DNA from 2 places in the Clostridium sp. MB05 genome. Region 2 is predicted to be linked to the other one. Evidence: a T-box and tRNA genes for the amino acid it is inferred to sense, from the RefSeq annotation. Region 2 holds a T-box; the other holds one or more tRNA genes.
What was found. A T-box is a leader RNA that pairs with one kind of tRNA and senses whether it is charged. The one in region 2 lies ahead of trpS (tryptophan--tRNA ligase), so its partner is inferred to be a tRNA-Trp.
Positions count from the first base shown of each region.

Region 1: it has a tRNA-Trp gene. The T-box ahead of trpS (tryptophan--tRNA ligase) is inferred to sense a tRNA for this amino acid. The anticodon was not compared.

Region 1 is NZ_CP174370.1:3,826,402-3,843,426, forward strand. It holds gene ACH36K_RS17965 (ATP-binding protein) at 1-137, opposite strand, end outside; gene ACH36K_RS17970 (metallophosphoesterase family protein) at 124-1,254, opposite strand; gene ACH36K_RS17975 (DUF4097 family beta strand repeat-containing protein) at 1,438-2,217, opposite strand; gene ACH36K_RS17980 (hypothetical protein) at 2,229-2,927, opposite strand; gene ACH36K_RS17985 (ABC transporter ATP-binding protein) at 2,943-3,641, opposite strand; gene ACH36K_RS17990 (GntR family transcriptional regulator) at 3,634-4,008, opposite strand; gene ACH36K_RS17995 (alpha/beta-type small acid-soluble spore protein) at 4,491-4,673, opposite strand; gene ptsG (glucose-specific PTS transporter subunit IIBC) at 4,823-6,865, opposite strand; gene licT (BglG family transcription antiterminator LicT) at 6,941-7,789, opposite strand; gene ACH36K_RS18010 (two-component regulator propeller domain-containing protein) at 8,005-11,244, opposite strand; tRNA gene ACH36K_RS18015 (tRNA-Trp) at 11,386-11,461, opposite strand; tRNA gene ACH36K_RS18020 (tRNA-Trp) at 11,625-11,700, opposite strand; gene ACH36K_RS18025 (metal ABC transporter substrate-binding protein) at 11,740-12,633, opposite strand; gene tsaE (tRNA (adenosine(37)-N6)-threonylcarbamoyltransferase complex ATPase subunit type 1 TsaE) at 12,848-13,309, shown strand; gene tsaB (tRNA (adenosine(37)-N6)-threonylcarbamoyltransferase complex dimerization subunit type 1 TsaB) at 13,306-14,022, shown strand; gene rimI (ribosomal protein S18-alanine N-acetyltransferase) at 14,006-14,464, shown strand; gene ACH36K_RS18045 (MATE family efflux transporter) at 14,495-15,871, opposite strand; gene ACH36K_RS18050 (MarR family winged helix-turn-helix transcriptional regulator) at 15,914-16,327, opposite strand; gene ACH36K_RS18055 (ECF transporter S component) at 16,532-17,025, opposite strand, start outside.
Region 2 is NZ_CP174370.1:3,153,442-3,170,466, forward strand. It holds gene ACH36K_RS14745 (FprA family A-type flavoprotein) at 1-339, opposite strand, end outside; gene ACH36K_RS14750 (acyl-CoA dehydrogenase family protein) at 390-2,297, opposite strand; gene trpS (tryptophan--tRNA ligase) at 2,845-3,861, opposite strand; T-box leader at 3,909-4,155, opposite strand; gene ACH36K_RS14760 (hypothetical protein) at 4,628-4,825, opposite strand; gene ACH36K_RS14765 (hypothetical protein) at 6,032-6,361, opposite strand; gene ACH36K_RS14770 (WYL domain-containing protein) at 6,950-7,396, opposite strand; gene ACH36K_RS14775 (helix-turn-helix transcriptional regulator) at 7,478-7,657, opposite strand; gene ACH36K_RS14780 (PH domain-containing protein) at 7,937-8,359, opposite strand; gene ACH36K_RS14785 (response regulator) at 8,438-9,112, opposite strand; gene ACH36K_RS14790 (ATP-binding protein) at 9,105-10,712, opposite strand; gene ACH36K_RS14795 (2-keto-3-deoxygluconate permease) at 10,970-11,941, opposite strand; gene ACH36K_RS14800 (NADP-dependent malic enzyme) at 12,009-13,181, opposite strand; gene ACH36K_RS14805 (pentapeptide repeat-containing protein) at 13,446-14,093, shown strand; gene ACH36K_RS14810 (ABC transporter permease) at 14,233-15,582, opposite strand; gene ACH36K_RS14815 (ABC transporter ATP-binding protein) at 15,584-16,246, opposite strand; gene ACH36K_RS14820 (helix-turn-helix domain-containing protein) at 16,279-16,503, opposite strand; gene ACH36K_RS14825 (DUF2975 domain-containing protein) at 16,518-17,006, opposite strand.

The sequences.
Region 1 (17,025 bases), 670 kb from region 2:
CAAATTCTTATAAAATTTTGAATTGTACTTTTTCCCTTTTCATTTTCACCATATATTAAATTTATTCCATCAGTTAAATCTATTATTTTATCCTTTAGACCAGCAAAAGATATTATATGTATTTTATTTATAATCATTTAAATTCACTTCCTCATCAGATAGGCATTGTATTCCTATTTTCAAAGCCATTTTTACAATTTCATCATCATAATTATCATCTTCTAATTTCTCTAGAAGTTTCTTTGCATAAACTCCTTTAATTGAATAATCCTTTGATATTTTATCAAAATCTAATTTAACTTCTGTATTATCTACTATTTTTACAAAATAAAAGTAATCTTTTACTTTTTCAAGTATCACATTTTCATTTAATTTTATGTATGATTCTATTTCTCCTTTTAAAATGATTTTATATAAATTGTTATTTCTTTCTTCTTCATTTATAGAGGCTAGTATTTTATCTTTAATTTCCTCGTAACTAATAGAATTACTTATATCAATATCTATTACATAGTAATTTCTTTTAGATGTTTTAATAAACCTTAAGTCTACAGTTTCTTTAGATACTTCCCCAATTATTACTCCTTTATCTCCAAGTTCATCGAATCCTCTTCCTTGCGGACATCCTGAATATGCATAACAAGTATTTTTTTCTCTTAATATACCACTGTAATTATGTCTATGTCCTATTGCTATGTAATCTAATTTACTATTTTCTATATCCCTTAAAGTTATTGGATTATACTCATTTCCTTCATCATTATTAGATATGTCTCCATGAATAGTCATAATATTTATAAGCTTATCATCAACCTCTATATTTTTAAGCATACTTTTTTGGATATGATGGGAATTAAATGCTGCTCCCCATATAACTACACCTAAATTATCTAAAAACACTTTTTCAACATTTCCCTTAAAAATATGTACATTACTAGGCCAATCTACCATTTTATAAAATGATTTTTCATTATATGGATCATGATTTCCTGGTGCTATAAATACTTTTATAGTATCTATTCTCTTTAATTGGTCTTTGATAAAAACTAATGTTTTCTTATTTACTGTTAAGTTATCAAAAATATCCCCAGTTAATAATAAAATATCAACACAATTATCTAAACATAAGCTAATTATTTTGCTAAATACCTCTAAAAGCTCTTCCTTGCTTATTAGTGATATTTCTTTATTTAAATCCTTAAATGGAGTATCAAAATGTAAATCTCCAGCTTGTAATATCTTAACTTTTTTCATATTATCACCTTTATTTTCAATATTTCAAACGAACTTTTGTTCTCATTTTATCATTTTTCTTTTGAATAGACAATAATAAAACGTATTATTGAGTTATTAACTATAACAAATTAAATTAATAAAATTTATATTTGTATTGATATTTTAAAATAGAAAATGCAGGTGATATTCACCTGCAAACAATTAGTTTGTTATATTTAATTCTCCAATTCCCATACTAACATCGAAAGTGTACTTATTTTCTCCTGATGTCTTTGCAGTTACCTTACTTTCTCCTAGTCCAGAACTTGTTTTTATATTTACTGGTGCATCAGGTGGGATACTTATTCTTGTGCTCCCCATGCCACCATCAAATTTTAAGTTACCATTTATATTACCTAGCTTTATATTAATATCTCCGACCCCTGCATCAATAATTATTTCCCCTGTCTTCTCTTTTGTATCAATATCAACTTCTCCAACACCACTTTCTAAATCCAATCTATTAAATGATATATTGCTCATACTTAATTTACCTACACCTGTTTCTACTTTCATATTATCAGCTTTTACATCATTTACTTTATATTCCCCAACTCCCAATGTAAGCTTTATATTTCCATTATAGCTATTTGGTATATTAATCTTTAAATTACTTGTTGTATCTTTCTTAATGCTTACACTTCTATTAGCCCTTTCATTTATATCCAACTCACTAGAGTTTCTATCTACAGTTACTCCCTTAGATAAATTTCCTAGTACTCCAGAAATCTCTATATCTTTTCCTTCATAATATCTGATATCAACATTACTAACATCTATATTTATATTAAGATTATTTATTCCTTCGATAGACTCTATTTGATTTATACTTTTACCAGAATAATTACTTGATTTTCTACTTTCAACACCAAATTTTATGCTACATCCTGCTAGTATTGTACTTAGTGATAAAGCCAATAGTATTTTTACAACTTTTTTCATATTATTTCCCCCTATCTAATATCTAATTTTTTATCTAAATGATTTACTGATAATAAAGCAATAACAACTAGCCATACTGCTCCTAACATTGTTGATATTAAATCAATTTCTATAAAAGATCCTATTCTTAAATAAACGTATGGAAGTAATCCAGTTATAATCCATTTAATTATCTCAACAGTACTTTGGATAATTCCACCTAAAAATATAACTGCTAGTACACACAATGCTGTATTATGAATATATGATGAAAAGATTGTTATAAATGACGTAATTATAATATATGCAATTAAAGTTCCAAAGGCAGTTGATGCTGAAACTAAATTAATTATATTAGCCATAGAATTTCTTGAGAAAATTGATATTATATATACTACAAGAACTATGCTGCCTTGTAAGATTGCAAATTCTATATATTTAGCGATTATATATTCCCATGAATTAACTGGTAATGTAAATAGTAGTTTCCCCTGCTCTTTAGAAATTTGTAATGAAAACTTTATTATTGATACTATTAGGTTAACAGCTAAAAATGTTGAAATAACTGCAATATTAATTGCTGAAACAATCTCTCCTATAAAAGGTATTTTTATGAAAGTTCCAAAGGATAATAAACATAAAATTATAAAAGCTATAATATATAATATTTTGCTTATTCCTGAATTATATTTTCCGAAATTATATTTTAAAATATTTAAAACATTATTCATATGCAATTCCCCCTTTTATTCTGCAAATACTTTTCTATAAATTTCATCTATTGATGATTTATATTTTTCTCTTAGTTCTTCTGCATCTCCACTTTCTATTATTTTACCTTCTCCTAAAAATGCAACTTCATCAAAAATTCTTTCTAGCTCTCCAATATAATGCGTTGTTATTATCATGGAGCTTTCTTCTGATAAATTTTCTAATATGGCATCAAGAATTTTCTCCCTTGAAACAGGATCTACTCCTGATATAGGCTCATCTAACATATATAACTTAGCTTTTCTACTTAGAGTTAAAGATAAGCTAAATTTCTCGCTCATTCCCTTTGATAAATCTCTTATTTTTGCATTTTCATCTAAACTCATAAACTTTAAATAATTTTTCATTTTTTCTCTATTAAAATCTTTAAAAAAATCTGAGTATAAATTTATAGCATCTTTTATTTTCATTGATTTATCAAAAATATTTCTATCTTGTAAAAAAGCAATATATTTTTTAGTTTCTGTTCCTATTGAAATTTCATCAAGTTTTATAGTTCCTTTATCAACTTTTAGAAAACCTTGTATTATATTTAATAATGTTGTTTTTCCTTGGCCATTAGGCCCCATAATTCCTAGTACTTTACCCTTTTCTAAATTGAAACTCAGTCCATTTAAAACTTGTTTTCCTTTAATTTTTTTGCATATATCATTAACCTCTAATAAATTACTCATTTTTATCCTCCTTATATCGTTCTGATATAATTGCTAATATTGTTTGTCTTGTGAATCCTAGTGCTTTAGAGTCTTCAATAAATTTATCTATAGTTTCATTAAATAGCTCTTGTCTTAAATCATTAATTATATTTTCATCTTCCGTAACAAATTTTCCTATTCCTCTTTGAGTATATATTAAATTTTGATTTTCCAACTCTGCATAGACTTTCTGTACTGTATTTGGATTAACCTTTAATTCAGTTGCATATTCTCTTACTGACAAGACTCTCTCTCCCCCTCTTAATTCACCTGAAACTATTTTCTTTTTTATATAAGCAATTATTTGAAGATATATAGGCTCCTTTGAATTTAATTCAAGTACCATTAGCTTATCTCCTTTCTCGACAGTATTAGTGTATTAATTAAATAGTACACTAATACTGAGTTTATTGCTACTTTTATTTAGTACAATAATTTGATGTTAAATTAGTTTATCTCTATTTTTTATGCATTTTCTTTATTTTTCATGCTAATATATTATAAGAATAAATTTAATGTTATATATTATTATCATAACTTTATTATATAAAAAAGTAGACATATGTAAGTTTACTTACAAACTGAAGGTAAGGAAAATATAAATCAAATCTATTTTTCACATTGAATTACTAAAATCCTTATATAATCACATTTTTAAAACTTTAACCTTTCATACTTTCCTAGAAATTAAAAAAGAAAGCTACTCAAAATTAAAACATAGTTTTTATTTTGAAATAGCCTTCTCTTTTTTTGAATGGTTACAATACTTAATTCTTTGGCGGTATATCCATCCTGTCTATTAAACCCTAGTTAAATTGTTCCTGTGGCTTACTTTATTGAATTTTCGTATTGTTCAACCATTCTTTTTACCATTTCGCCACCTACGGAACCACATTGTTTTGATGTTAAGTCACCATTATAATCACTAAATGGTACTCCTAACTCTGCTGCAACTTCATTCTTGAATACGCTTAACCCTCGTCTTGCTTCTGGAACTAATGTTTTTGCCATTTGTAATCCCTCCCTTGGCTTTTGGTTTTGTAAACATACTTTTAAAGTTGAACTCCCTCTCGTTTAAAAGTTCTTTTGTTTACATTATTATATTAACCTGAATATAAATTTGTATACTTAGTAATTTATAGATATTTTGTTATATTTAATTAATCATATTTTTTATGTATTTCTACTTTATTTATATCTCCAGAAATTACATCTATATCACTATTAAAATAAATAATTTTTTCTTTTGGCAAACCTTTAAATATTATTGGTATAATAGGTGATTTTAGTTTTGTTATCATTTCCTCTAATGAAAACTCTATTAACAAGTCACCTTCTTCTACTAAGTCTCCTTCTTTAACAAATGCTTTAAATTCATTACTCTTTAAATTTATACTGTCTATTCCTATGTGAATAAATATATCAAATCCATCTAATCCTCTAACAGTTATTGAATGACCTGTAGGTGATATAGTTAATATAGTACCTTTTATAGGCGATATTAAAATATTTTTTTTAGGGTTTATAGCAAATCCATCACCAATAAGTTTCATAGAAAATATTTCATCAGGAACTTCTTCTAACCTTAAAAGTTTTCCAGTGACAGGAATCATAATTGAACTCTCAATCTTTATTCCTTTTTTAATTAGGTCTATCTTCTTTTCTTTTTTAACTATAACTTCTTTTCCATTAATAATATCTTTCATTTGCTCTTTAAGCATATCAGATTTCGGTCCAAATACAGCTTGTATATTATCTCCTATTATCATTAAATCTGCTGATCCAAAAGTTTTAAGTTTGCTCTTATTTACTAATTTCAAGTTTCTTACAGTAACCCTCAATCTAGTTATACATGCATCTAAATATGTTATATTCTTAGAGCCTCCAAAGGCATCTAAAATTTTATAAGCTAAATCTCCATCTGATATATCTATATCTACTTCACTTTCTTCCCTTTCCCTACCAGGAGTCTTTAAGTCTAACTTCCTTATTACATATCTAAAACCTATATAGTATATAATTGCAAATATTATTCCAACTATTATTACCCACCACCATTTTGTTCTGTTAGGTAATACACCAAATAATATAAAGTCTATAAGTCCACCTGAAAAGGTTAATCCAACTTTTACATTTAATAGCTGCATTATCATAAAAGATAATCCTGCAAATACACAATGTATCGCAAATAATATTGGTGCAACAAATAAAAACATAAACTCTATTGGTTCTGTTATACCTGTTAAAAATGATGTTAATGCTGCTGAAAATAATATTCCTGAAACTAATTTTTTCTTATCCTCATCAGCTTCATGATACATCGCTAAAGCTGCTGCTGGAAGCCCAAACATCATAAAGGGAAATTTGCCTGTCATAAATGTACCTGCTGTAAACTCAACTCCATCTTTTAATTGAGCAAAAAATATTGCTTGATCTCCAATTACAAGTTGACCTGCTAAATTTGTGTATTCACCAAATTGATACCAAAATGGATTATACCATATATGATGTAATCCAAAGGGTATTAATGCTCTTTGTACTACCCCAAATATAAATGCCGAAATTGTTTCATTTGCTCCTATCATACTTCTAGAAAAGTTAAGTAAAAAATTTTGAATTGGTGGCCATATTCCTGCCATTACAATTCCTAATAGGACACCTGATATAGCTGAGACTATTGGTACAAATCTTTTCCCTGAAAAAAAACCTAAAAATTCCGGCAATTTAATATCGTAAAATTTTTCATATATTATTGCTGAAGTTATTCCCATTACTATTCCACTAAACACTCCTGTTTGTAGAGTAGGAATTCCCAATACAGTAGCATACATTGGATTTTTACCAACCTGTGATAAGTCTACGCCTGCAGTTATTCCCATAGTCATATTCATTATTAAAAATCCAACTATTGATGCTAATGCCGCTACTCCATCTCCGTTACTCATTCCTATTGCTACTCCTACAGCAAAAATTAAAGGAAGATTAGAAAATATAATATTTCCAGAAGATGACATTATATTTGCTATTAATTGAATTTTATCCCCTGCTAGAATTGGAATATTATTTATTATATCTGGATTTTGTAATACTGTGCCTAATCCTATTAAAAGTCCAGCAGCCGGCAATAATGCAACTGGTAACATCAAAGATTTACCGATTCTTTGAAGTATTCCAAATGACTTCTTTAAAAATATAGTATTCATGTTTCCTCCTAAGAACTCTACACTTAAATAAAGACTTAAGCATCAAAATATTTAGCTTAAGTCCCATTGTGTGTGCTAATGATTATTTCTTAACACTGAAATAACTCTATGTATGTGCATTGTTAGATATACTATTTCATCTTCATTTACTTTGTAATCATAACTACTTTCTATATATAATTTTATTTTTTCAGCACAATTATAAGCCTCTGGATAGCTCTTTAATGCCATTTCTAAAAATTCACTATTATTATCTTCATTTTGATTATTTGTAATCACTCTTTTCGCAAAATACTTAAGGTGGGTTAATAATCTATCATAGTTTATATCTTCTTCATCAAATTCAACTGAATAATAATATCGTATTATATTCAAAATCCCTTTAATTATATTAGTTGATATTAATGATTCTTTTGCTGTTTCTTGATAACTTGCATTAACTAAATGTAATGCAATAAACCCTGCTTCGTCTTCTGGCAAGTTTATCTTTAATCTTTTATTTATATAATCAACAGCCCATAATGCAACTTTATACTCTTCCCTATGTATTCTTCTTATTTCATTTAGAAAATCATTTTTTATTTGCACATTACTTTTATATCTTTTAATTGCAAATGCAATATGATCTGATAAAGAAATATATATTTGCTTATCCAAATTTCTACCTAGTTGTTTATTAGCATAAGATATAATTTCATGTGACAATTCAAATATACCATCTGGTATTTGGTTTATAAGTTTTTTAAGCTTATTTCCCATTCTTTTATCATCTACTACAAATATCTTTTCAATTTTGTCTTCTTCTATTTCTTGACCTACTTTTCTTTTAAAAGCAATTCCAGATCCCATAACGATAACTTCGTTTTTAGTTTTAGGATCTATTGAGACAACAACATTATTGTTTAATATTTTTTCTACAATCATATTCTCTCATTCTCCTTGCATTGGAAAATAAAATACCTAAATTAAGATAAAAATCACCCTAATTTAGGTATTATCTACTTTACAGTAAAAATCCATGTACCCATATATCTATCATATTATCATTGAGAATATGTAGTGTCAAGATAGTATTACTCTTGTATATTATATCAGACAATAAAAAAATGTAACCATTTTAATATTCAATCTATTTCTAATTACTTGGTATTTTGCTTAGTTGGTAATATAATTATAAACTCACTACCTAATCCTGGCTCACTCTTAACAACTATATTTCCATTGTGAAGTGTTACTAATTGTTTTGTTAGTGTTAATCCAAGTCCACTTCCACCATGTTCTTCTGATATATCATTATAAGCTTGTCCAAATCTATCAAATATTGCTTTATGATATTTTTTATCTATTCCGATTCCAGAATCTTTAACTGATATTCTTACTAATTTCCCCATATCCACTATTCTTACTTCTATTTTTCCTCCTTTTGGAGTAAACTTAACAGCATTTCCAATTAAATTTACTATACATTTTTCTATTTCACTTTCATCACATTCTATTACCTTTTCTTCTACTTCTGGGTCAATAATGAGCTCTATTCCATTAGCTTCAACAAAGTCTTTCATAGATAATGCAACTTCTTCCACTAAATAAATTATGTCATTTTCTTCTATTTTAAGCTTATATGAACCTGATTCAATTTTTGATGTATCTATTATATTATTTATTAATTTTAGTAATCTATCCGAATTTCTTCTTAATGTCGTCATATAATAATCTAACTTTTCTTTAGATATTAATTTATCCTCTTCATTTAGTTTTGTTATTAATTGCTGAGTAGATATAATAACATTAAGTGGAGTTCTAAGCTCATGAGATAAGTTAACAAAATAATTATTCTTATATTTTTCATTTTTAATAAGTTTATCATACAGATCCTTATTCTCTTTAAACTTATTATTTAACTCTTGTGTTCTTTGCTCTACTAAGCTATCTAATATTTTCACTCTATTCCATATTATGTATACTATTATAACTATAATTATTCCATAAATTAAATATGCTATTGGTGTTTCCCAAGGCTTCATTCCAACTTTAAATGTTACAGAAGTTGGAATACTCCATTCACCACTTGAGTTTCTAGCAATTACTTTAAAGGTATATATTCCCGAATCTAGGTTTGTATAACTTGCATAATTTCTATCATCAGAAAAAATCCAATTTTCATCCAGTCCTTCTAATTTATACGAATACTGAATCTTACTAACATTTCTATAATCAGGCATAAAAAAATTAAATTGTATATGGTTATTTTTATAATCTATATTTATATCTGATAAATCTAATAATTCCTTCTCGCCATTATAAACTTTATCTATAGTTACATTTGGAGAAAACTTTTTTTCTTCTAATTCATATGGATAAAAACAAGTAAGTCCATTAATTCCACCAAAGAACATTTCGCCTTTCTTGCTTTTAAAGGAGGCGAAACCATTAAATTCATTTCCTTGTAATCCATCAGTAACATTAAAATTTATGAACTTGTTTTTATCTACATCATATTTAGATATTCCATAATTTGTACTCATCCATGGATTTCCATTATCATCTATTAAAATTCCATATATAAAGTTATTTGATAAACCTTCACTTTCTGTGTATCTATGAAATTTTTCTGTGTATTTATTAAATTTATTTAGTCCATATTGCGTTCCTATCCAAAGATTATTTTTATTATCTACTCCAATTGATTTTATTGCATTAAAACTTATACTTTCTTCATCGTCTTCATTATTTCTATAGTTTTTTATAACTCCTGTCTTTTTATCTAAACCTATTAGACCTCCATCTAAGCCAGATGCTATCCATATAACTCCAGATTTATCCTGTACTATATCAGAAAATATATTTTCTGTTATCTCATTACTAAGTAAAATATTTTTATATGATTTAAAGGTCTCTTTTCTATCGAAAGTACATAACCCATCTCTAGTGCCTATCCATAAAAGTCCCTCATCATCAATATATAAAGTTCTTACGTCATTAGAGACTAAACTATTTTCATCATGATTGTTAAAATATCTAGTAAAGCTTTTGGTTTTTTTATCATATTTATTTAATCCATGTTCTGTTGCGATCCAAATTTCATTTTCAATTCCCGCTATATCTCTAATATAATCATTACTTAAGGAATTAAAATCATCTGAGCTTTTAAATTTTGTTATATCACCTTTTTTTCTATCTATTACATTTAATCCTTCGTGTACTGTACCTACCCATAAAAGCCCATCATCATCTTCATATATTCCAGCAATCATGTTTTCACTTATCGAATTAGCATTAAAAGGATCATTCTTATAATTTTTAAATGAGGTTTTTGGATTAAATAAACTTATTCCATCATAGGTTCCCACCCATAAAGTTCCAGATTTATCTTCAAATAAACTTAATGTATTATTACTTACTATACTTTGAGGATCATATATTTTTGATTCGTATGTTATAAACTTTTTTTCATTCTCATCAAATCTGCTTAATCCATTATTAGTTGCTACCCATAAAAGACCTCTACTATCCCTTAATATGTACCTTACAAAATTACCAGGTATAGATGAATCTTTTTTAGGATCATTGATAAATGTTTCTATTTCATTCGTTTTTAAATTTAATTTATTTAACCCTCCACTATATGTACCAATCCATAAATTATCTGATTTATCTGCATATAATTTAAAAATAAAATTATCACTAATTGAATTAACTGATTCATTAGAGTAATATTTTATAATTTCTTTTGAACTATTTACAATTTTATTTAATCCATCCTCTGTTCCTACCCATAAATTCCCATAAGAATCTTCAACAATAGAATAAACAAATTGACTACTTAAAGAGCTCTTTTCTTCACTAGAGTTATATAGCCTTTCAAAGTTATCACTTTCTTTATTATAAATATTTAACCCATCTTCTGTAGCTATGTATATCTCACCTTTTGAATCTACTAAAATTTCTGTTACATTATAGTTTGACAAATTACATCCGTCTACTCCAGGTAAATAAATTTTTATTTCTTTTGTATTAATATCTATTTTATTTAATCCCCTAGAAGTTCCAACCCATATATTACCTTCTTTATCTTCATTTATCGCAGAAATATAATTACCACTTATGCTATTGGGTTTATCTTTTCTATATCTAAATACTTCAAATTTATTACCATTATATTTATTTAATCCATCAGCTGTACCAATCCACATGTACCCTTTACTATCTTGAAATAAATACTCAACAGATGTTTGAGATAAACCATCCTCTATTGTAATTCTTTTAAAATTAATATTTTTATCTTCATTAGTTAATGCTAATGCATCATAACTTATATTTATTAATAGAGTAATACTTATAAAAATTATAAACGATACCTTGTATAGTTTTTTCCTCATACTCATCCCTCATAGATAAATTTTAAAATATATTATTAATTATATCAGATTTTGGCAAATTTTATATAAATAATTGCAGTTGACTTTAATCTAATAAAAAACATGAAAAAATAAGAGAGTGTAAAATCTTACACTCTCTTATGGCAGGGGCAGTAGGACTTGAACCCACAACCAACGGTTTTGGAGACCGCTACTCTACCAATTGAGCTATACCCCTCCAACAAAAATTATTCTATCATGATATTTTAATCTTTGTCAAGATAATAATTCATTACTTATAATGAAGTCTCATTTTAATACTATATTACCTATTAACTATAACTATATAATATAACATAACAAAACAAAAAGCCAACGATTTAAAATCGCTGGCTTTTACTTGGCAGGGGCAGTAGGACTTGAACCCACAACCAACGGTTTTGGAGACCGCTACTCTACCAATTGAGCTATACCCCTTTGCAACAATAACTATTATATCTTATGTAGACATAAAAATCAACTATTAATATTAGTTTTTGTTTTTATGCTATTAATTAACTTGCTTGTATTATCAATTAATACATTATCATTGCTTTCTGTGTTTAACTCTATATAAATACAATCGACTTTTATTTTATTTTTTAAATCATCTATGTCACCTAATTCATTATCATGAACAAATACAATGTTAGATTCCTTTATATCTCTATCATTAATAATATTTTTTATGCTATTATCTTTTATTTTCTTAGCTTGTATTCCAAGATCTCTAAACAAATAGTCAAATTTATCTGTATCTGTAACTATAATATAATCTTTATACTTCTTTAAATCTTCTTTTGCCTTTGCCAAGAAATCATCTAATTCTTTAACAACCTTATTATAATTATCTTCATAATAGCTTCTATTTTTAATGTCCTTCTCTTGTAGTGAAGATTTTATATTATATAGTGCAATCTTATATTCATTAAACCCTAATAGGTAATATGGATTTTCTTCATTTACTGCTTTTAACTCTGTTACCATTGGCCTTATTCCTCTACTCATATTTATAATTCCTAAATTTGAGTTTTTAGAACTTTCTATTATATCATTTACCCATTTTTCATATCCCAATCCATTGTATATAAATAAATCCATATTCAAGATATTATTTAGAACATTATCATTAACCTGAAAAGCTTTAATGTCCTTTTCAGTATTTAATAGATATTCAATACTATGTTTATCACCAACTAATGATTTAACCATTTTATATTGTTCTTTATTAACAGTTAATATGTTTAAAAAAATATCCTTTTGCTCATCTAACTCATCAGTAGGATTAGCCATTAATGGATTATAAGAAAAAGTTAGTCCTAAAAATAAAATAGAAGTAAAAATAACTAACGCATATGTTAATTTTTTCATAAAATTTTCCTCCGAGGAATGTATAATCTCTCTCTACTTTTATCATATCTTATCATTAATATATAAAAATTACAAATTACTTATACAGTAAATTATTTATATTTTACTACAATTCAATTCATTTTACCATATTATGTATATTATTTTAACTTTCCTTTTTTTATTATTTTGGATAGAATATATTAATATAGAATATTTAGAGAGGAGATCATTTATGCATTTTTACGTTAATAATTTGGAAGAAACTACTAATATAGGTTATTCCATAGGTAAACTTTTAAATCCAGGTGATATAATTTGTTTAACTGGTGATTTAGGAACTGGTAAAACACATATAACTAAAGGAATTGCTAAAGGATTACACATTGATGAACATATAACTAGCCCCACTTTTACTATTGTTAATGAATATGATTCAGGTAGGCTTAAACTATATCACTTTGATGTTTATAGAGTTAGTGATCCAGATGAAATCTATGCAATTGGATTTGATGACTATATATTCTCAGAAGGTGTTTCTATAATTGAATGGGCTAATTACATAGAAGAAATTTTACCTAAGGAATATTTACATATTTTAATAGAGAAGGACTTATCAAAAGGCGAAAATTTCAGAAAAATTTCAATTGCTCCATATGGAGACCGATATAATTATATAAAGGAGTTAAATTTATGATAGTTTTAAGTATTGATTCAGCTTCTAAAGTAGCAACCGCTGCACTTTTAAGTGAAAATGCTTTAATAGCCGAATATACATTAAATAATAAAATGGAACATTCAACTTTGATAATGGATATTATAGATAAATTATTAAAAGATTCAAATCTATCGATTGATGATGTAGATGGATTTGTTGTTTCAAAAGGTCCAGGTTCGTTTACAGGTTTAAGAATTGGCATGGCTACAATAAAAGGCTTAAGTTTTGGGTCAAATAAACCTTATATTAGTGTATCAAGTTTAGATGCTCTTGCATATTCTCTTATAAGCTTTGATGGAATAATATGCCCTATAATGGATGCTTTAAGAGATAGTGTATATACCTGTCTATACAGAAACAATAATGGAAACTTAGAAGCTTTAATTGATTATTCTGCCCTTGAGTTAGATGAATTAATTGAGTTATTAAAAATCAAAAATGAAAAAGTGATATTTACAGGTGATGGATTAATTAAGCATAGAGATTATTTATCAAAAAATCTTCCTAATGCTTCTTTTGCACCTAATCATTTAAGTGTAATAAGAGCCTCATCTTTAGGTGACTTAGGCATTAAATTATTACTAGATAATAAATATGATGAATTAAATTCTTCTCCATTTTATTTAAAAAAGCCTCAAGCTCAGAGGGAACTAGAAAAGAGGTTAGCTTTAGAAAATGAAGGTAAGCTATAGTTTAATGACTGACGAAGATATTGATGGCGTCTTAAATATAACCAACTTATGTTTTTCTACCCCATGGAGTAGAAGTTCCATTTCAGGTGAATTAAGTAATCCATTAGCTAAATATATAATAGCTAAAGATATAGAAAAAAACTCTGTTATAGGTTTCGTTGGAGTTTGGATTATAGTTGGAGAAGCTGATATAACTAACATAGCTGTTCATCCAAACTATAGGAAACTTGGAGTAGGTAGTAAATTATTATCTTCACTAATAAACATATGTGATGATCTAAGTTGTTCATTAATTAACTTAGAAGTAAGAGCTTCAAACATTTCTGCTCAAAATCTTTATAAAAAATTTTCTTTTATTGAAAATGGTCTTAGAAAAGGATATTATGAAGATACTAAAGAAGATGCTATTTTAATGACTTACTTTAATAATAAAAAGGTATAAACTCTATGTAAAGTTTATACCTTTTTTCTATTAATTAGCCTTTTTTATTAATGGCTCTTCTTTTTCTTCTTTTGTTCTCATACTTTTTACTAATATTAATGCAGTTATTATAGTTGATAAAACATCACTAACTGGTTGTGCAATCCAAACTCCATTTAGTCCTAATCCAAAAATTCTTGGTAAGATTAATATAAATGGAATCAATAAAATTACTTGTCTAAGTAAACTTAAAAACATTGCTGTTTTTGCTTCTCCTATAGATTGAATATAATTTGATCCTGTTATTGATATTCCTATTATAGGAAGCATAAGCAAGTATATTCTCATCCCTTTAACTGATATTTCCATAAACTTAGGATCTTTATTAAATATTCCTATTATGGCTTCTGGGAATGTTTGAACTATTATAAATGCAAATGTTAATATTATTGTAGCTACTAAAGCTGAAAGCTTAAAAGCCTTCTTAGCTCTCTCCTCTTGTTTTGCTCCATAATTAAATCCAATTATAGGTTGTGCTCCTTGATTTATACCAAATATAGGCATTAAACACATTAATGCTACTGATGATATAGTAGCCATTGCTCCTATTGCTAAATCAGTTCCATATGTCTTTAAAACATTATTAGATATAACTTGAACTAAGCTTGCTGCTATTTGCATAGAAAAAGGAGCTGCCCCTATTGATAATATTTTAATAGTTATTTCTTTATCTAGCCTTAAGCTTGATCTAACAAATTTTAAGTTAGATCTTCCACTGACATAATAGCCAATTCCTATAGCTGCAGTTAAAAACTGAGATATAACAGTTGCTATTGCTGCACCTTGTATGCCTAAATTAAATATAAAAATAAACACTGCATCTAAAACTATATTTGTTATACACCCAATTACCATGATAATTGCTGATAATTTAGGATTTCCATCACCTCTTATTGTATTATTAATAGTAAATGCTATTAAGTTAAATATTGTTCCTAGTAAAATTATGTTTATATATGATTTCGCATAATATAAAGTTTCACTGCTTGCTCCAAATTTACTTAGTATTACATCGCCAAAAACTAATCCTATAATAGTTAATATAACTGAAATAATTACTGATAAAGTTATTGCATTTCCAATTACCTTAGATGCTTCCTCTTTTTTGCCTTGCCCAAGTTTTATTGATATGGATGTAGTAGCACCAATACCAATAAGCATTGCAAACCCAAGAATTATAGTTGTAATAGGCATAGTTACGCCAACTCCCGTAATAGCTAGTGAACCTACCTCTGGTATATTTCCAATAAATATTCTATCAACAACATTATATAAAGCATTTACAATCATACCTATTATTGCAGGTACAGAATACTTCAATAATAATTTACCTATTGATTCATTTGCAAGTAATTGTTGAGTTCCCATTAAATCACCTCTTTTTTAACATTTTGTCTATATACATTTTATCTATATACATTTTTTCAGTAAGTTTAACATAATATTTTTTTCTTCTAATGTTAGATTTTTAGTGAGATTATTTTCCCACTTTATACCTACTATATATATATCATCCTTTAATTCAATTCCTTTTTCTGTTAAGAAAACTCTATAAGCTCTTTTGTCATTTTTATCTTCATTTCTATATATAAATGACTCACATTCTAACTTTTTTATAGCTCTTGCAGTTGTGCCTTTATCTATATTAAGTTTTTCGGATAAATCCTCTTGTCTTACGCCATCTTCTTTATATAGTTCCATTAAAAAAAGAAATTGCCCATATCCAATTCCTAAATGGGATAATTCCTTTAAGAAAAATATATTTGCTTTCCTTTGTATTTGAGAAATATATCTAGCTATATTTTCACATTTCAAGTTTCCCACTATGTTTACCTACCTTTCAAAATAGTTGCATATACAACCATTTTAGATTATATCATATTTAGTTGTATATGCAACTATTTTATATTTCCAATTTAATAAAGATATTTTTATTTATACAATACGGTGTATTAAAATAAACATCTAAAAAACATAATAAATATAAATAAGGCTAACTATTAAACAAATTAACAGTTAGCCCTATTGCTATATTGAATTTAACTTTCTCTTTTTACAATTGTCAAAATTTGAATCTACATTAAAAATTGCTACTGAAACCCTTTTGTATAAAACATAAGTTATTCCACATACTAATATTGATTTTATACCATTGAACGGCAGTAATCCTAAAGTAACATATCTTATTAACTCTTCTTTTGCCATTTGCATTCCGAATGCCGGTAATAAGAAATATACATTTGCCAATATTCCTACAATTTCTATTGATATTATTCCTAAAATCATTCCAAGTAAAGCTGTTTTCTTGCTTTTATTTCTGTGATAAACCCATGCCGCTGGAGCTACTAGAGAAATACCTACTATAAAGTTAGCTGTTTCTCCTACAAAACCTGTTGCTGTTCCCTTAACTATTAAAATCAATAAGTTCTTTATCAATTCTACAACAATACCTGCCATTGGTCCAAATGCAAATGCTCCCATAAGTGCTGGAATATCGCTTAAGTCAATCTTAAGCCATGGAA
Region 2 (17,025 bases):
TTGTCTCATTAATAGAAAAGCCTTCTCAGTGCTTATAATCTTAACATTAGGATAACGTAATATTATTTCCTCAATAGAAGCTCCATGATCAGGTTCCATATGATTTATCACTAAATAATCAAGTGGCCTACCATCAAGAACTGCTTGTACATTTTCTAAAAACTGTCTACAAATTGACCAATCCACAGTATCGAATAGTACAGTTTTTTCATCTAATAGTAAATATGAGTTATATGAAACACCCCTTGAAATTGGATGAATATTTTCAAAAAGAGCTAGACGCCTATCATTACCGCCTACCCAATAAAGGTCTTCCGTTACTTTTCTAACACAAAACATAAATTACTCCTCCTTTTTGCTATAAAAACCTTAAAATTTTTGCTATAAAATTAGACCTCTATAAAATTAGATTTTTCTTCACCACAATCTGGACAAATCCACTCTTCTGGAAGAGATTCAAATAAAGTTTCTGGTGATATGTCATTTTCTATATCCCCTACTGCTGGGTCATATTCATAGCCACATCCATTACAAACATATCTCTTCCAAGTAGGAATAGTCTTTTTAGGAACATACTTTTTCATTTTCTTCATAGGAGGTGCTTCCTTTTTTGGTTCTCCATTATCTAAAGCAGCTGTTAGTAATGGCATTATTTCTAGTAAGTCTCCAACAATACCATAATCTGCGTTCTTAAATATTGGAGCATTAGGATTATTATTAATAGCAACTATCGTAGTAGCATCCTTTATCCCCTTTAAATGTTGTCCAGCACCTGATATACCACATGCTATATAAAGATTTCCATTAAATTTTTGACCTGACATTCCAACATAACGATTTAAAGGTAAATATTTTAAAGTTTCAGCTACAGGACGAGATGACCCAATTGCTGCGCCAGCTTGAATAGCTAAAGCTTTAGCAAGCTCCATATTTTTTTCTTCTCCAATTCCCTTACCTACACTAACAACACGGTCTGCCTTGGATATTGGAGTATTTATATCAATACCAACAGTAAAGTCATAACCATCTGCTTTTAATGATTCTATAAGCTTAGTAACTTTTTCTTCAGCTGTTCCATCTTTCATAATCATCTTCTTACGAGCACCAGTCACTCCACCAGATGTAGATTTTTTAGTTATAGTTTCATTTTTAGGCATTTTACCAATTATGTGAGATGCAATTACCATTCTTTGAATCTCATTTGTTCCTTCATAAATAGTACAAATTTTAGCATCACGATATGCTCTTTCTACATCCATTCCTTTAAGGTAACCAGATCCTCCAAATATTTGTAATGCATCATTTACAACCTCTAAACATATATCAGAGGCATATTGTTTAGCCATAGCAGCTTCCATAGAATAAGGTTCATGATTTTCCTTAAGTTCAGCAGCACTATATACTAAAAATCTAGCTGCTCTTAGCTTTGTTGCCATATCAGCTAACTTAAATGAAATTACTTGTTGTTGACAGATTGGTTTACCAAATTGTATTCTTTCCTTTGAATATTCTAAAGCATTTTCATAAGCTCCTTGAGCTATACCTAGAGCTTGAGCTGCAATACCTATACGACCACCATCTAATGTTTTCATAGCTATTTTAAAGCCTTGTCCTTCTTCACCTAATAAGTTTTCCTTAGGTACTTTAACATTGTTAAATATTAATTCAGCAGTTGAAGAAGAGCGAATTCCCAACTTATCATAATGATCACCAAAGGTAAATCCTTCCCATCCCTTTTCGACTATAAAGGCACTTATGCCTCTAACTCCTATGTCCGGAGTTGTTACTGCAAATACAACATAAATATCAGCTTTATCTGCATTAGTTATAAAAATCTTTCCACCATTTAAAATATAATAATCGCCTTCTAGTTCAGCAGTAGTTTCTGTTCCACCAGCATCACTTCCAGCATTAGGTTCAGTTAAACCAAAGGCACCAATTTTTTCACCTTTAGCTAAAGGATTTAAATATTTTTGCTTTTGCTCTTCATTTCCATAGGCAAAAATTGGATATATTCCTAATGAAACATGGGCTGATAGAATTACACCTGTACCTCCATCAACCCTAGAAAGCTCTTCAACTGCAATGGCATAACTAAGTGCATCTAAACCTAATCCACCATACTTCTTAGAATAAGGAGTTCCTAATACACCCATTTCTCCTAACTTTTCTATAGCCTCATCTGGGAATTTACTTTCCTTGTCCAACATAAATGCTATAGGCTTTATTTCAGTCTCTGCAAATTCTCTAATTTTCACACGAAAAGCTTCGTGCTGTTCTGTAGTCTTAAAAAACATAAACTTGCCTCCTCTTATTTAGTGTTTTATTTAATTTTTATAAATTTTTTAAAATTTATAAAATATGTAAGTCTAATATCAAAATACACTATTCTAATAATCAAGCTAAAACTTATGTTGTTATGTCCTTATGTGTTATATACTCTATACCAATTAATATCTATTATTCCAGTTTTTCTCTTTCTTAATAATTATTATTATAAAACTCTAAATATCTATTGTCAAATTTTTCTGTAAACAATTCCAGTTTTATAATTAATATTAGTGCCTACTAGATAATATTATTTATATCTAAAACTATATATTCATTTTAATCTTAATAAGAAGAACTTTTTATAATTCACTCATCAGAAAAAGTGTAGCTAATATTATAAAAATAGTTTACTTGAGAGGTACAAAAAGAAAATTTACACACATTTTTGCATAGGCTTTTACAATAATTTTAATAACAAAAAAAGTATGTTATTCATTAAAAACAACATACTTTTTACTGCAGTCAGTACTCATCACTTTTGTATCCTCAAACCAGCACTTTACAAAGTCAACATCACTTAAAATAATTTATTCCAATAGCATCTCTAACCTCATCTAAAGTATTTGAAGCTACTTCTCTTGATATTTTACTCCCTTGAAGTAAAACACTATAAATGTAATCTATATTTTTTTCTAATTCCCTACGTCTAGCCCTAATTGGTTCTAGCTCTGCTTGTAAAACTTCATTTAAGAATTTCTTTACTTTTACATCACCGAGTCCACCTCTACTATAATGCTCCTTCATATTTTTTAAAATTTCTTTATCCTTGCAGAAAGCATTTAAATACGTAAATACAGGATTATCTTCAACTTTACCTGGATCTTCTACTCTTATATGATTTGGATCTGTATACATTACCATAACCTTCTTAGCTATAATATCTGGTTCATCAGATAAATAGATTGCGTTATTTAGAGATTTACTCATTTTTGAATTTCCATCGACACCTGGCAATCTTCCCATACCATTTATGGGAATTATAGCCTTAGGTTCTACTAATATTTCTTTACCGTAAATACTATTAAAGCTTCTTACTATTTCTCTAGTTTGTTCTATCATAGGTAGTTGGTCTTCTCCTACTGGAACTATAGTAGCCTTAAAGGCTGTTATATCTGCTGCTTGACTTACTGGATATGTTAAGAAACCTGCTGGAATACTCAATTCAAAGTTCTTTTCTTTTATTTCATTTTTCACTGTTGGATTTCTTTCAAGCCTTGAAACTGTAACTAGATTTAGATAATGTATTGTTAATTCGTTTAACTCTGGTATTTGTGATTGAACAAATATTGTAGATTTTAAAGGATCTATTCCTACTGCTAAATAATCCAATGCTACCTCTATTAAATTTTTTCTTATTTTCTCTGGATTCCTAGCATTATCAGTTAAAGCTTGTTGATCTGCTATCATTATGAAGCTTGTGTAATCCCCATTATTTTGTAGATCTACTCTCTTTTTTAATGAACCTACATAATGTCCAAGATGCAACTTCCCTGTTGGTCTATCACCTGTTAATATGATTTCTTTACTCATAATCTTCACCCCTTAATTCTTTGCAAAATAAAAACTCCGTCCTAAATAAATAGGACGGAGATAAACCGCGTTGCCACCTAAATTGTATAGTAAAATATACTATACCACTCCTTTTCAAGTACTACCATACTCTATCTGCTATAAGATGCAGCCCACCACTTAGATACTCTGATAATCATTTCTCATCGTTCCTCAAAGGTCCATTCACTAAATCTCTTCTTGTTAGGATTCCACCACCCCTAACTCTCTTTATTGAAGCTTAATATAGCTACTACTCCTTATCTTTGGATGTTATTATTTAAATTTATTACATTTTACATCAAATACTCTTAATTTGCAATCTTATAATACTTAAATTTCCTTGACAAATTCCTATTTATCAATCTCCTATTCTCTTCGAAATATATATCATAAGTAAATTATAGCATAAATTCATGGTATTATTTAATTTTCAAAGAACATATTTTATTGTTTAGATTAATAAAATTTCTTATATTTATTAAAAATAAAAAGACCACAATATAATATTCAATTTAGACTGATATACTTCCCGCAGTCTCTTATATAAAGCCTTCTACTAAAATGGTGGGGTACTAATTCTATTTAATTATTATGTTTATGCTTGTTTTAGCATAAAACATCTTTAAAGGCTAGTTATATCAATGATTTAGGTGTAGTTACTACATAAATTTATTAGGTAACTACTATATACCCCATTCTTCTTTTAACTTATTAACTATTTTCATCATCTCCCCATCATCTTTTACTATATTTGGGTGATATGCCTTTCTAAAGTTTCATATAGTTTCTTATATTTACTTTTATATTCTTCATTGTGGTTATTATGTTTATTACTATGATAGTCACCATATGAATTATAATTATTGTAGTTACTTTTAAAGTTTTCATAATAACTACGTTCATGTTTTTTTAATTCATACTGCTTTTTTATATTGTTTAACATTTTTTAGTACTCCAAATATATCATAACAATAATCATATGAATTTTTGCCATACACTTTTTCAAACTTTTCTTTTTCTTACACGTATCTCTTTAATATATCTTCACTAATTCTTGCTGGATTCCAAAAACTTAATTTCTACCTCTCAATAGAGTGTAATCTATACTCATTTGTTATTTAGCTTTGAGAATAAAAAATATCACAAATTCATTTCAGAATGATGCGACATTTTAATCTGATACTTCATATTTATGGAACTTTTCCTTAAAGTGTTTTCGTAATCCTGCAATCTATTTAATCAAACCTTTATAAGCTTTTTGCAATTTGATTTCTTGTAATAGTTTCCCATACTCACTTAAACTTTTACTCAATGATTCCATTCTCTATTCCTCCTAAATGCTATAAATAAATTCCTATTTTCCACAATGTAACGCTACATCCTTAATATAACTATCTCCTGCATAAAGCTCAATTATCTCCTGTTTTTCCAAATCATTGAGCCTATTAATATTCGCAATATAATCACCATGGCTATCGCCATTAATGATATTCTCAACTACCGTGCATTGGCATACAACCTTTTTAGTGGATGCTGAGTTCTTTATTCCTTATTTTGCTAGTTTATTAAATAATCTCATAATATTCATCTCCCAATTATAAATGACCTGTTTATTATTAATATATATAAATTCAGATTGCTTTTTTAACATTCAACCCCATCCTAAATTGGAATTTAAAGGAGGAAATATTTTAAATATGAGTATTATAAAAAACGAAATTCCAATTTTAGAATTTGATACAGAACATAAATCGGTTATTATGCCAAATCACGAAAAACTTGACTTATATCTACCACGAAAAGCTGTTTTTGCATTTCTCGATGAACATATAGATAAATTCCAATTTATCAATTAGAATTTATGAACAATCTTAAATTATTAGGATTAAGAAGTAAAGTGGACAAATTAATTTGTCCACTTTTATACGTTCTATTATCAACACTGGTTTAAAACAGAGCCTATTTTTAAATATTCCCTCATACCAAACTTTAATATTTAAAGTTAACTTCAAGTCAATATAGATAAAAAAGTAGAGTATATATTATCTTGCCTGCTCACTTTTATTCTCCAAAGTGGAATCAATATAATATATATTCTACTTAGTATAAACTAACTATTTATATCACATGTACAATTTTATCTTTAGATCTAAAAGAATGGAAAGAATGGAAATGGGAAGAAAAATGGGAATACCCCACGGACATTATTAAATGGAAAGCCCCTACGTCTAAATCTCCTGCGTCTTCTCATTCCCCTACCGCCACCAAATTGCCTTTGTCCCTCAGGCATAGGCATATCGTCTATATCTATTACGTCCTCACCAACTAACATAATAATTCCATTAGAATCGACATTTTCTAGGATTCCGTCCACTGAACTACCATCTTTCATTACTAAAATAATATGAAAGTCTATTAATCTTTTGCATTCATCGAATAAATTTTGTAGGCTATAATTCTCGCCTCTGTCAAAATTCAATTAAATCACTTCCTTTCTATTAGCATGATATTCACTCTAAACAAAAATGGTACTATTTGTAAGATGTTTTTTATTTATACTCAATATAAACTTTCTAAAAAACTAGTTGAACTAATACCATATAACATATCGTTCCACCAGCAATAGAAACTAATATTCTAATAATAGAATTATAACGCTTGTCCTCTTTTAGCCAATTATCTATAAAAATAATAACTAATAAAACTAGCCGTAAGCAAATATAATAATTACTTAAGACTAGCTCCATTAGCTACTAATTAATATCTATATTAAAATTCTGTTGTACCAAATTTATCATTTCTAAGATATTGTATATTAAAAAAGATGACACCTATGTGTCACCTTTATAAATTTCACTCATCTTCTTTATTCATAATTTTACTTTTTCTTTTAATTGTAGTGGAGATATAACTTTAACTTTGTCCTGCATGCTTATAACAAAATCCACAGTCCAGTCCAGATCACTAACTTGAAATATTATGTATCCCTTTTCTTCATTGCTGTTTCTCTGAAAAAATTTTGCATCAATTTTATCTGTTAGAAAAATTTTATTAATAATGTCCTATTCTAATGTAACATTATATAAAGTTTTTGAATCTTGCGAGGAAACAAAGCAGTACCGAAATCATTTCTAAAATCAATTTTTTCAATTGACTTGCAATTAAAATTTTTATCCAGAATTCTATATGAAACAATTCTATTAACCTTAAAAAAACGAAATTCATTATTATCTTGACAAAAACCATATAAATACCAATATGACTGCTTAAAAATAAGTTTATATGGATGAATAATCCTCATTTTTCTAGAACTTTTAGAAATATATTCAAGGCAAATACACTTATGATATTCTATCGCTTCATGCAAACCAGTAGTTTTTTCCTGTGTAATGATATCTTGAAAGCATGATGATAAATCAATTAAATAGTCACTTTCTGAAAATATAGTTTTTGTTTCTTTTAGTATTATTTTTGCCATTAGATTTATTAGATCATTATTTCTATTAATGCTCATCAACCCAGAAAGTGCAGTAAAAATATTTTTTATATCATTATTAGAAAAAATACTTTTTTTATATTTGTATCATTCAACAACTTATACTCCGCCACCAATACCCGAATATGTAATTATAGGAATTCCTGATTCATTTAATGCATCCAAGTCACGAAAAACTGTACGCTTAGAAACTTCAAATCTTTCTGCCAGCTCTTTTATTGTAATTCTGTCTGTATTAACTAGTATATTTAATATTCCTAATAATCTATCAATTTTCATAGTAGCACACCTTCTATCAATTATTTAGTTAAACTAAAAGCAATCTATATTTATATATCATAAATACTTTATATTTATATAAAAAACTCTATTTAGGCATTTTTTATAATTTTTTCTCTGCCTTATGTTATATGGTGAGAGTTTATAAAAAAAACTATAAACTATACTCCCCTTATGAGAGCACATATACTATATCTAAGCTACAAATTCCTATTTAACGGGCGCAATTACTATTACTTGCTAATTATAAATGTAATTATAGCTTATAAAAATCTATTATTAAACATTTATAACTATGTATTCATAGAAAATATATGATGTCCCCATATCCAATAATTCTTTGAATTTTAAAATTTCATCTGCTGAGCTATAATTTTGCACTGAACCTGTTTGTTGTACTACTGGATTTGTTTTAGACTCTTGTACCTCTAAAAGTAATTCATGTATTTTATCATTAATATTTCTAGCTGCACTTTTATTTACTTCAACATTAAAAGTTTCTTTTACAATATCTATAGTAATAATACCTGTTATTGCACCTGTCGTCATAGTAATATCATTAAGATTTTTTAATGATACAGTTTGAATTATTTCTCCTACCCTCTTCTTTTGTGCCATAACGATCCTTTTGTTAGTAACATCATAGGCAAAATTAGAATCATGTTTACCATTAACATAATTATGAAGACCAATAAAGCACATTAATATTTTTTCAAAAAGTAAATACTTAAAAAATCCATGGAATAGCTATCAAATGATAATTTTATTCCATGGATTTTTTTAAATTTTGTGATATTTGTATTGTGGTCTACCTACCTTGCCGTATTCCACCAATTTTTCCACTTTATTTTCTTTTTCCATATATTCAAGATATCTTCTAACTGTTACTCTTGCTATACCTAGTTTTTCTGCTAAATATTCTGCTGTCAAATCCTCATAATTACTTTTTTCTATTTCATCCCATATAGATCTATATGTAAATCTATTAAGGCCCTTAGCAAAATCCTCTTCATTTTTGGAAACAATTGAATTAGCTATCAACTTATCTAATTCCTTTTGTTCAATTTCATCATTATTTTTGAATTTATCATATCTACCCTTAAATTGATAAAGAGCCTCTTTAAATCTATCAAAGTCAAAAGGTTTAATAAGATAATCTACAACTCCATACCTAAAAGCTTCTTGTATTCTTTCAATAGATTTATCAGCAGTAATTAAAATAATATCTATATCTATCTCTTGTGCTCTTATCCACTTTAATAAATCAATTCCATTTTCCTTAGGCAGGTACACATCTAATAATATTAAATCAGGTTTTTTAGTTGATATAACTTTTTTTGCATCGGTAAGGTTAGAAACAGCTTTATATAAAACAAATCCTTCTATTCTTTTTAAGAACTTAACATTTATTGCTCTAACCATAGGATCATCTTCAATAATCATAACTTCAATCAAACTTATCACTCCTTGCCATTGGTATATCTATATTCCAAAGAACACCTTCATCTACATGAAATTCTATTGTACCGTTCATTTCATCTATTATTTTTTTAACAATATACATACCATGTCCACGCTGTCCTTCCTTCGTAGAGAACCCTTGCTGATATATTTTTCCTCTATATTCTAATGGAATTCCTCCACCATTATCTTTCACTTTTATATTTAAAAAATGTTTATCTTCAACTATTTTTATATATATTAATCCAGTTCCATCATTTTTAACTTCATCTAAAGAATTTTCTATTAGATTTCCCATAACTGATACAATTTCTTCAGAAGACATACATTCTGGTAAATTTTTAAGCTTTGAATTTTCATCTATTTTTAATTTAACTCTACATTCCTCAGCCTTATTGTATTTTGCAAGTAACAAAGCTGATAAAGAAGGATCTTTTATTTTCTCTGTTAGAATATTACTTATATTATTTCTTACCTTCGCCACATCTGCTATAAATTGTAGAGCTTCAGTATATTCTTCTAGCTGTATAAGTCCTGCAATTGTGTGAAGTTTATTCATAAATTCATGATTTTGAGCTCTTAAGGACCATGCCATTTTTTTAGCACCTGTGAGCTCTTCAGCCATTCTAGTCACCTCAGTTTTATCTCTAAAGCTAGCAATAGCTCCCACAACCTTACCTCTATTAATTATAGGAATTCTATTAGTCATTATTATTGTGTTATTTATTCTCTGCTCTTCTTCAAACTCAGGTTTTCCTGTTTCTAATACATTAATCATATGGGTATTAGGAATAACTTCTTCTACATTATGCCCTATAATCTGTTCTTTATTAACAGCATTTTTAAGATTTAATATCTTTAAAGCTGAGTCATTTATAAGAGTAATTATACCAATATGATCAACAGCTACTAACCCCTCATGAATAGCATCAATAATTCCCATCCTTTCATTATAAAGTTTTGTTATTTCATCAGGTTCAAGTCCCATCAAAATTTTCTTTATATTATTTGCTAATAAAAATGCACCTATTATACCTACTGTCAATCCACCAATTGCAATTAATATTATATATAAAATAGCTGTATGCTTAGCTGTTTCAACACTGTGAGTTAGTGTACCTACACAAACAAAACCTATCTCTTTTTTGTTTTCTTCATCATATATTGGAGCAAAAGCTCTTAAGGATTTTCCCAATGTTCCCGTAGCCTCAGAAATATATGTTTCTCCCTTTTGAGATACTCTATACTCATCTCCTCCAACAAAGCTTTTCCCTATCATTTCAGGATTTGGATGAGAATATCTAATCCCCTCCATATCTACTACAATTATATACTCAATTTGCTCTAAATGCTTAAGCTGCATATTAACATAAGGTCCAATCTTTCGGTTTGGATCCTTATCCTCCAATGCATCTACTATCTCTCTAGAATGCGCTACCATCTCAGCTACATTCATAATATTAGTCCTAGCCTTACTTTCAATATTCCCAGTCATCCATGAGGCGACAAAAGAAATGATTATAATTATAGAAACAAACACTACTGCACTAACTAATAATGTAAGCTTTGTTTGCAATTTAATTGGTTTTTTCATATTCATCACCTCAATTTTAATATATTTTTCTATTAATTAAAATACATTAAAATGCTATAACATAACTATTTTAAATGTATAAACTTTTGAAGTTTTTATATCTATATTTTGAAACTAAAAAACACAGAATAGTAGAAGACCTTATGTAAACCTAGAAGAATTAATATAAGAGACTATCTTAATCTCATTATATAGTACTTCATTCATAATTGTCTCCTACTTTTTCTGTGTTTAATTTAGTATCTAATAAATATTTTTTATGCAGCAGCTTCCTTCTGCAACTTTTTCATTTTATTTTTTTGAAGTATCTTGAATGCATACGTTACAATTAGTGGACAAAGGATTGCTGAAACCACGCATGCTGCTGCAACCTGTGCAGTTGCCATTGTTGCCACAACAGCCATACTTGGATCTGCAGCTGCAACAGCCGCTGGTGTCGCTACAGCATTTCCTGCTGTTGACCCTGTTGCAAGTCCAATTATAGGTTCTTCTTTAAATAGTTTTAGTAACACATAAGCTCCTATTCCTGTTAAAGCAGCTATTACTCCTAATAATATACCAGGACCTCCAGCTTCTACAATAGTTTTAAGATCCATTCCTGCGCCTAATGGGAAAGAGAAGAATGGTATTAATAACATTTTACTGCTTCCAAGGAATTTTCTCATATCCTGATCAATATTTCCTAAAATCATACCTACTACTATTGGAATCATTACTGCTACAAGTGCCTTAAAAGGAACTTGAGCAAGTCCTGATGCACCTAATGCAACTAATGTGAAAAATGGGCCGTCTTTTAAAGATAATAAAGCATACGCTCCTACATCTGTTTCATCACCATACTGTGAAGCAAGAGATGCATATAATCCACCATTACAATTTGTTAATGCCGCAAGGATAGCTAATGGTGATAAGCCTAATACTCCTGCAGGTCCAAAAACTTTTCCTACAAATATACCAATACCTGCACCTACTATAAATTTTCCTGATATTAATATTGCACCTTTTTTTATTGCCTTTGGTGCTAATTTGAAATTAATTTGTGAACCAATTAAGAACATAAAACAAGCCAAAATTGTTGTTGATGCCTTTGGTCCGAATAATGCCGTTGTGAAACCACCAATCTCGAAAAATTGTGGAAAAAATGTATTAACTAATACCCCTAAAAAAAGTGGGACTACCATCATACCGCCTGGAATTTTATCAAGTGTTTTTTTAATTGGAATTTGCATTTTTACCCCTCCATTTATCTTTTAGCGGCTTGTAGAATTTCTACAAGCGGTCCATTATTCTGAATTTTTATACTCTTGCTACTCCGCTTTTTCTTGCTGCTTCTTTTATTGCTTCAGCTACATTAGCTGCAACAGTTTTGTCTAATGCATATGGAATTACATTGTTCTCATTTAAATCTTCATCTTTTATTATAGAAGCTATAGCATATGCTGCTGCAATTTTCATTTCTTCATTGATTTCTTTTGCCCTAACATCTAATGCTCCTCTGAATATTCCTGGGAATGCAAGTACATTGTTAACTTGGTTAGGGAAGTCTGATCTTCCTGTTCCAATTACTCTAGCTCCTGCTGCTTTTGCTTCATCTGGCATTATTTCAGGTGTTGGGTTTGCCATTGCAAATAATATAGAATCCTTATTCATTGATCTTACCATGTCTTGAGTTACTACTCCTGGTGCTGAAACTCCTATAAATACGTCTGCACCTACTAATGCATCAGCTAAAGTTCCTTGAATATTCTCTGGATTAGTTATCTTTGCAAGTTCCTTCTTAGCATCATCTACATTTTCTATTCCTTTGTAAAGAGTTCCAACTCTATCACATGCAATTAGATTCTTTACTCCTGAAGAAAGTAATAGTTTAGCTATAGCAGTTCCTGCTGCTCCTGCGCCATTTATAACAACCTTTACGTCTTCTATTTTCTTATTAACTACTTTTAGAGCATTTATCATTCCTGCAAGAACAACTATTGCAGTTCCATGTTGATCATCGTGGAATACAGGTATATCAAGTTCTTTCTTTAATTTTTCTTCAACTTCAAAGCATCTTGGAGCTCCAATGTCTTCTAGATTGATTCCTCCGAATCCTGGTGCTATTAATTTTACAGCTTTTACAATTTCATCAACATCTTTTGTATCTAGACATATTGGGAATGCATCAACCCCTGCGAACTCTTTAAATAATATTGCTTTACCTTCCATAACTGGCAATCCAGCCTTAGGACCTATATCTCCTAACCCTAATACTGCTGTTCCATCTGTCACTACTGCAACTAGATTTCCTTTTGAAGTATACTTATAAACGTTTTCTTCATTCTCATGAATTTTTCTACATGGTTCTGCAACTCCTGGAGTATAAGCTAAACTTAAATCATCTCTTGTTTCAACTTTAATCTTTGATTTTATTTCTATTTTTCCTATATTGTTTTCATGTAATTTTAAACTTTCTTCAAAATAATTCATATTTTATACCTACCCTTCAAATTTCATATTATTTTTTGTATTCGTTTTCCATGAGTAAATAATAACATCACTTTTTTATTATTAAAATATTTTAAACTTTAAAAACATATTATGGTCATAAAGAATATTTTGTTATGTTTTTAACAACATATAAATATTATTTTATTAAATTCATTTTATTAGTAATAATCCTAACAGTATGTTAATATTAACTAGACTAAACAGGTACAAAATAAAATTCAAGATATTAAGATGGAGGTAACAATGGCTAAAAACCAAAGCGTTAAAGGAAATTTCAATTATAACAACATAGAGAAGAAAGATAAGAACTTTATGTACAAAAATCTTGAAAGAAGTAATTGCTATAATTGTAATTTTTCAGGTTCAAATTTTGATTACGTAAATTTTAGAGGTGCACATTTTAAGTCATCTAGCTTTTTTAAATGTAGTTTTAAATGGTCTGAGTTTATAGGAACTAATTTCAAAAAGAGTAAATTTAAAGATGCTATCTTTGAAAATGCTATATTTGACTCTGTAAAGCTAGAAGATGTTGATTTTAAAGATGCCAAATTTATAAATACAATATTTGTATCAACTGACTTAAGTAAAGCTAAAAATTTAGATACTAAAAATCCAGGAATAAGAATTTTTGATGAAATGCCTCAAATAGAAATAAGTGAAGAACTTAAAAATGCAGCTTTTAATACATTCAATAATAAATATATAAAAGCTTCAAGGGTTCTGGATACAAAAGAAGGCGGTCTTAATTACTTAAATATTATGATTCTTTTAGAAAATTTTGATGAAGAAACATTAATTAAAGGATTAAATTTTATTGCTAGTGAATTAGATAGAGATTTTTATACAATAAGTTATATAATAAAATTTATTCAAAATATGCCAATATCTTAGTATTAATAAATTTTACATAATAGTATTTCTTTTAAAAAGTAAATAATCCAGTGAGATGTACATATTTTATTGTTATCTCACTGGATTATTTAAACTCTCCTTATTTTATCACTATTACTTTATTTTAATGAAATTAACCTTATTCATATCGTAATGACTCTACAGGATCAAGCTTTGAAGCTTTATTAGCTGGATACAAGCCCGCAATAATTGAAATTAATATAGCAAATCCTATAGTCCCAAGAACTAACCAAATAGGAGTAGAGAAAATATTAGGAACGTCATTAATTCCCTTTGATTTCAAGAAACCATCTAAGAATACTTTAATAATTTGAGTATTTATTAAACTAAAAACTACACCTATTAATCCGCCTATAAATCCAATAGCAGCTGATTCTACAATGAACAACCTCCTTATATCCCCCCTAGAACATCCTAAGGCTTTCATTATTCCAATAGATCTTGTTCTTTCATATATAGCCATAGTCATAGTATTAATTACACCTATAGAAGCAACGAATACTATTATTATACCTATCACTGCTAACACAGCGTTAACTACAGTGAAAGTAGATTTAACATCTTTAATCATTGATTGTATACTTGTAGTTCCATAACCCATTTTAGTAATTTCATCTGAAACTGATGAAACATCAGATATATTTTTTACTGTAACTTCTACTTTGTCTGCTCCATTTTCTTCATAATAGTTTTGATTTAAATTTTGATAACTTATTAAGTCTTTTACATCATCGATAGAAACTATTAGCTTATCACTATTAGAAAAATTTTCTCCTATTATGCCTACAATTTTAAAGTTTTTAACTAAAGGTTCCATCATTGGTATCCCAGATATGTCTGGCAACTTAGCTGTTAAAGTGATTTCCTTTCCAACAACAGATTCAGCATCATTAATACCTAACTTATCTAATAATTTTTTCCCTATTAATATTGAATTCTTATCTTCCTTTTTAAGCATTTCACCGTAGATAATTGGTTCTAAATCTTCTTTCTTTTCTTTAATTCTTACAGTTTCTATGTTATTCTCAGTAAATATCGGATAGTTTAAATCATATGCCAAAATAGCTGTATCCTTTATCTCTTTATCCATAAGCTTTTTCTCAATAGATGGTATATATGTATAAACGCTTATATCTTTAACCTCTTTAATTTCTTTAATTTTGTTCAAAGCATTCTTATCTAGAATCTTAGGCTTTAATTTTGATTGTTCAGAAGAGTTTTCCCCTTCTTTATTGACTTCTAACTTTACACCATCCTGTTCTGTCTTATAAGGAGTTACATCAATAACATTAGCAGAAGCCCTAGCTTTCAAATTATCTTCTATAATCTTTTGTACTCCTACTCCGAGACTTACCATGAGTATTATTAGCATAGCTCCTATGGAAACTGCAAAAGATGTAAGAAAAGTTCTCATTTTTCTTCTACTTAGATTTCTAAATGCTGTTTTTATACTATTTTTCAGTTTCATATTAAACCTCCACCTTACCATCCTTAATTTTTATAACTCTATCCGCATACCTTGCTTCTTCCATGTTATGTGTTACCATAACAATGGTATATCCTTTCTTTTTAAAATTAGTAAGCATTTCCATAGCCGCTGATCCTGATTTAGAGTCTAAATTTCCAGTTGGCTCGTCCGCTAAAATTATTTTAGGATCATTTACCAAAGCTCTAGCTATGCTCACTCTCTGTCTTTGCCCACCTGAAAGTTCTGTAGGTTTATGCTTCATTCTATCTCCCATCCCCAAAGCTTCAAGCACTGATTTAGCTTTATCATTCATTTCTTTATCAGATACTCCTGCTATCATTAGCGGCATCATAACATTTTCTACTGCTGTAAGGGTAGGCTCTAAATTAAAGGATTGAAATACGAATCCAATTTTTTCATTTCTAAATTTAGACATTTTCTTATCTTTAAATTTACTAATATCCTCACCTTCGATAATTACCTCTCCCCTTGAAGGTCTATCTAATCCTCCTATCATATTCATTAATGTAGATTTACCAGAACCCGATGGTCCAACTATAGCAACAAACTCACCTTTTTCTATTTTTAAACTTACATCATCTAACACAGTAAGTTTCTCACTACCAATATTATAAGTCTTACTTATATTTTTAATATTTATCATGTTTTTTCTCTCCTTATTCTTAATTATATTTTTTATTTTAATCCATCATCACCTTCATCTACATATTCTAAGATATCTCCTGGTTGACAATCTAAAGTTTTACATAATGATTTTAACGTAGAAAAACGAATAGCTTTTGCTTTATTATTTTTTAAAATCGAAACATTAGCCATGGTTATACCAAGCTTTTCTGAAAGCTCTGTAGAGCTAATTTTTCTTTTTGCCATCATCACATCTAGATTTGCTATAATAGGCATGGAAACACCCCTTTCTATATTGTTTTATCATTTTCATCCTTAATCTCTATAAAAATCTTAAATAATTGTGATAGTACTAAGAATAAAAATCCTATAGTTGTTCCGATGAAAATAACTATAAAAATAGAACCTAGTAAAAGAGCATTTCTAAAAAAATCAGTTGAGTACTTTAAGTATGTTGTACTCATGATAAAAATAATTATTTCACTAAATGAACAGAAAGAAATTATTTTTAAAGAGTTAACAATGTTAAGTGAAAAGGCATTATTTTTTGCAACTAACTTACAGATTTTCTTTAAATTAAATAATGCTATAACATATGGAACAGCACATAGATAAATACATGTCGATATTTTTATCACTAAGTTTTTATCCAATAAAGAATATTCACTTTTTAAAAGTGCAGTTGTAATAAGTGGAGTTCCTAAAAGCATTAATAATGTAATACATATTCCTAGAAGTACAAGAAAATTTAAAATTTTGTAGTTTAAGTTTTTTTTCATTTTACTAATCTCTCCTTTA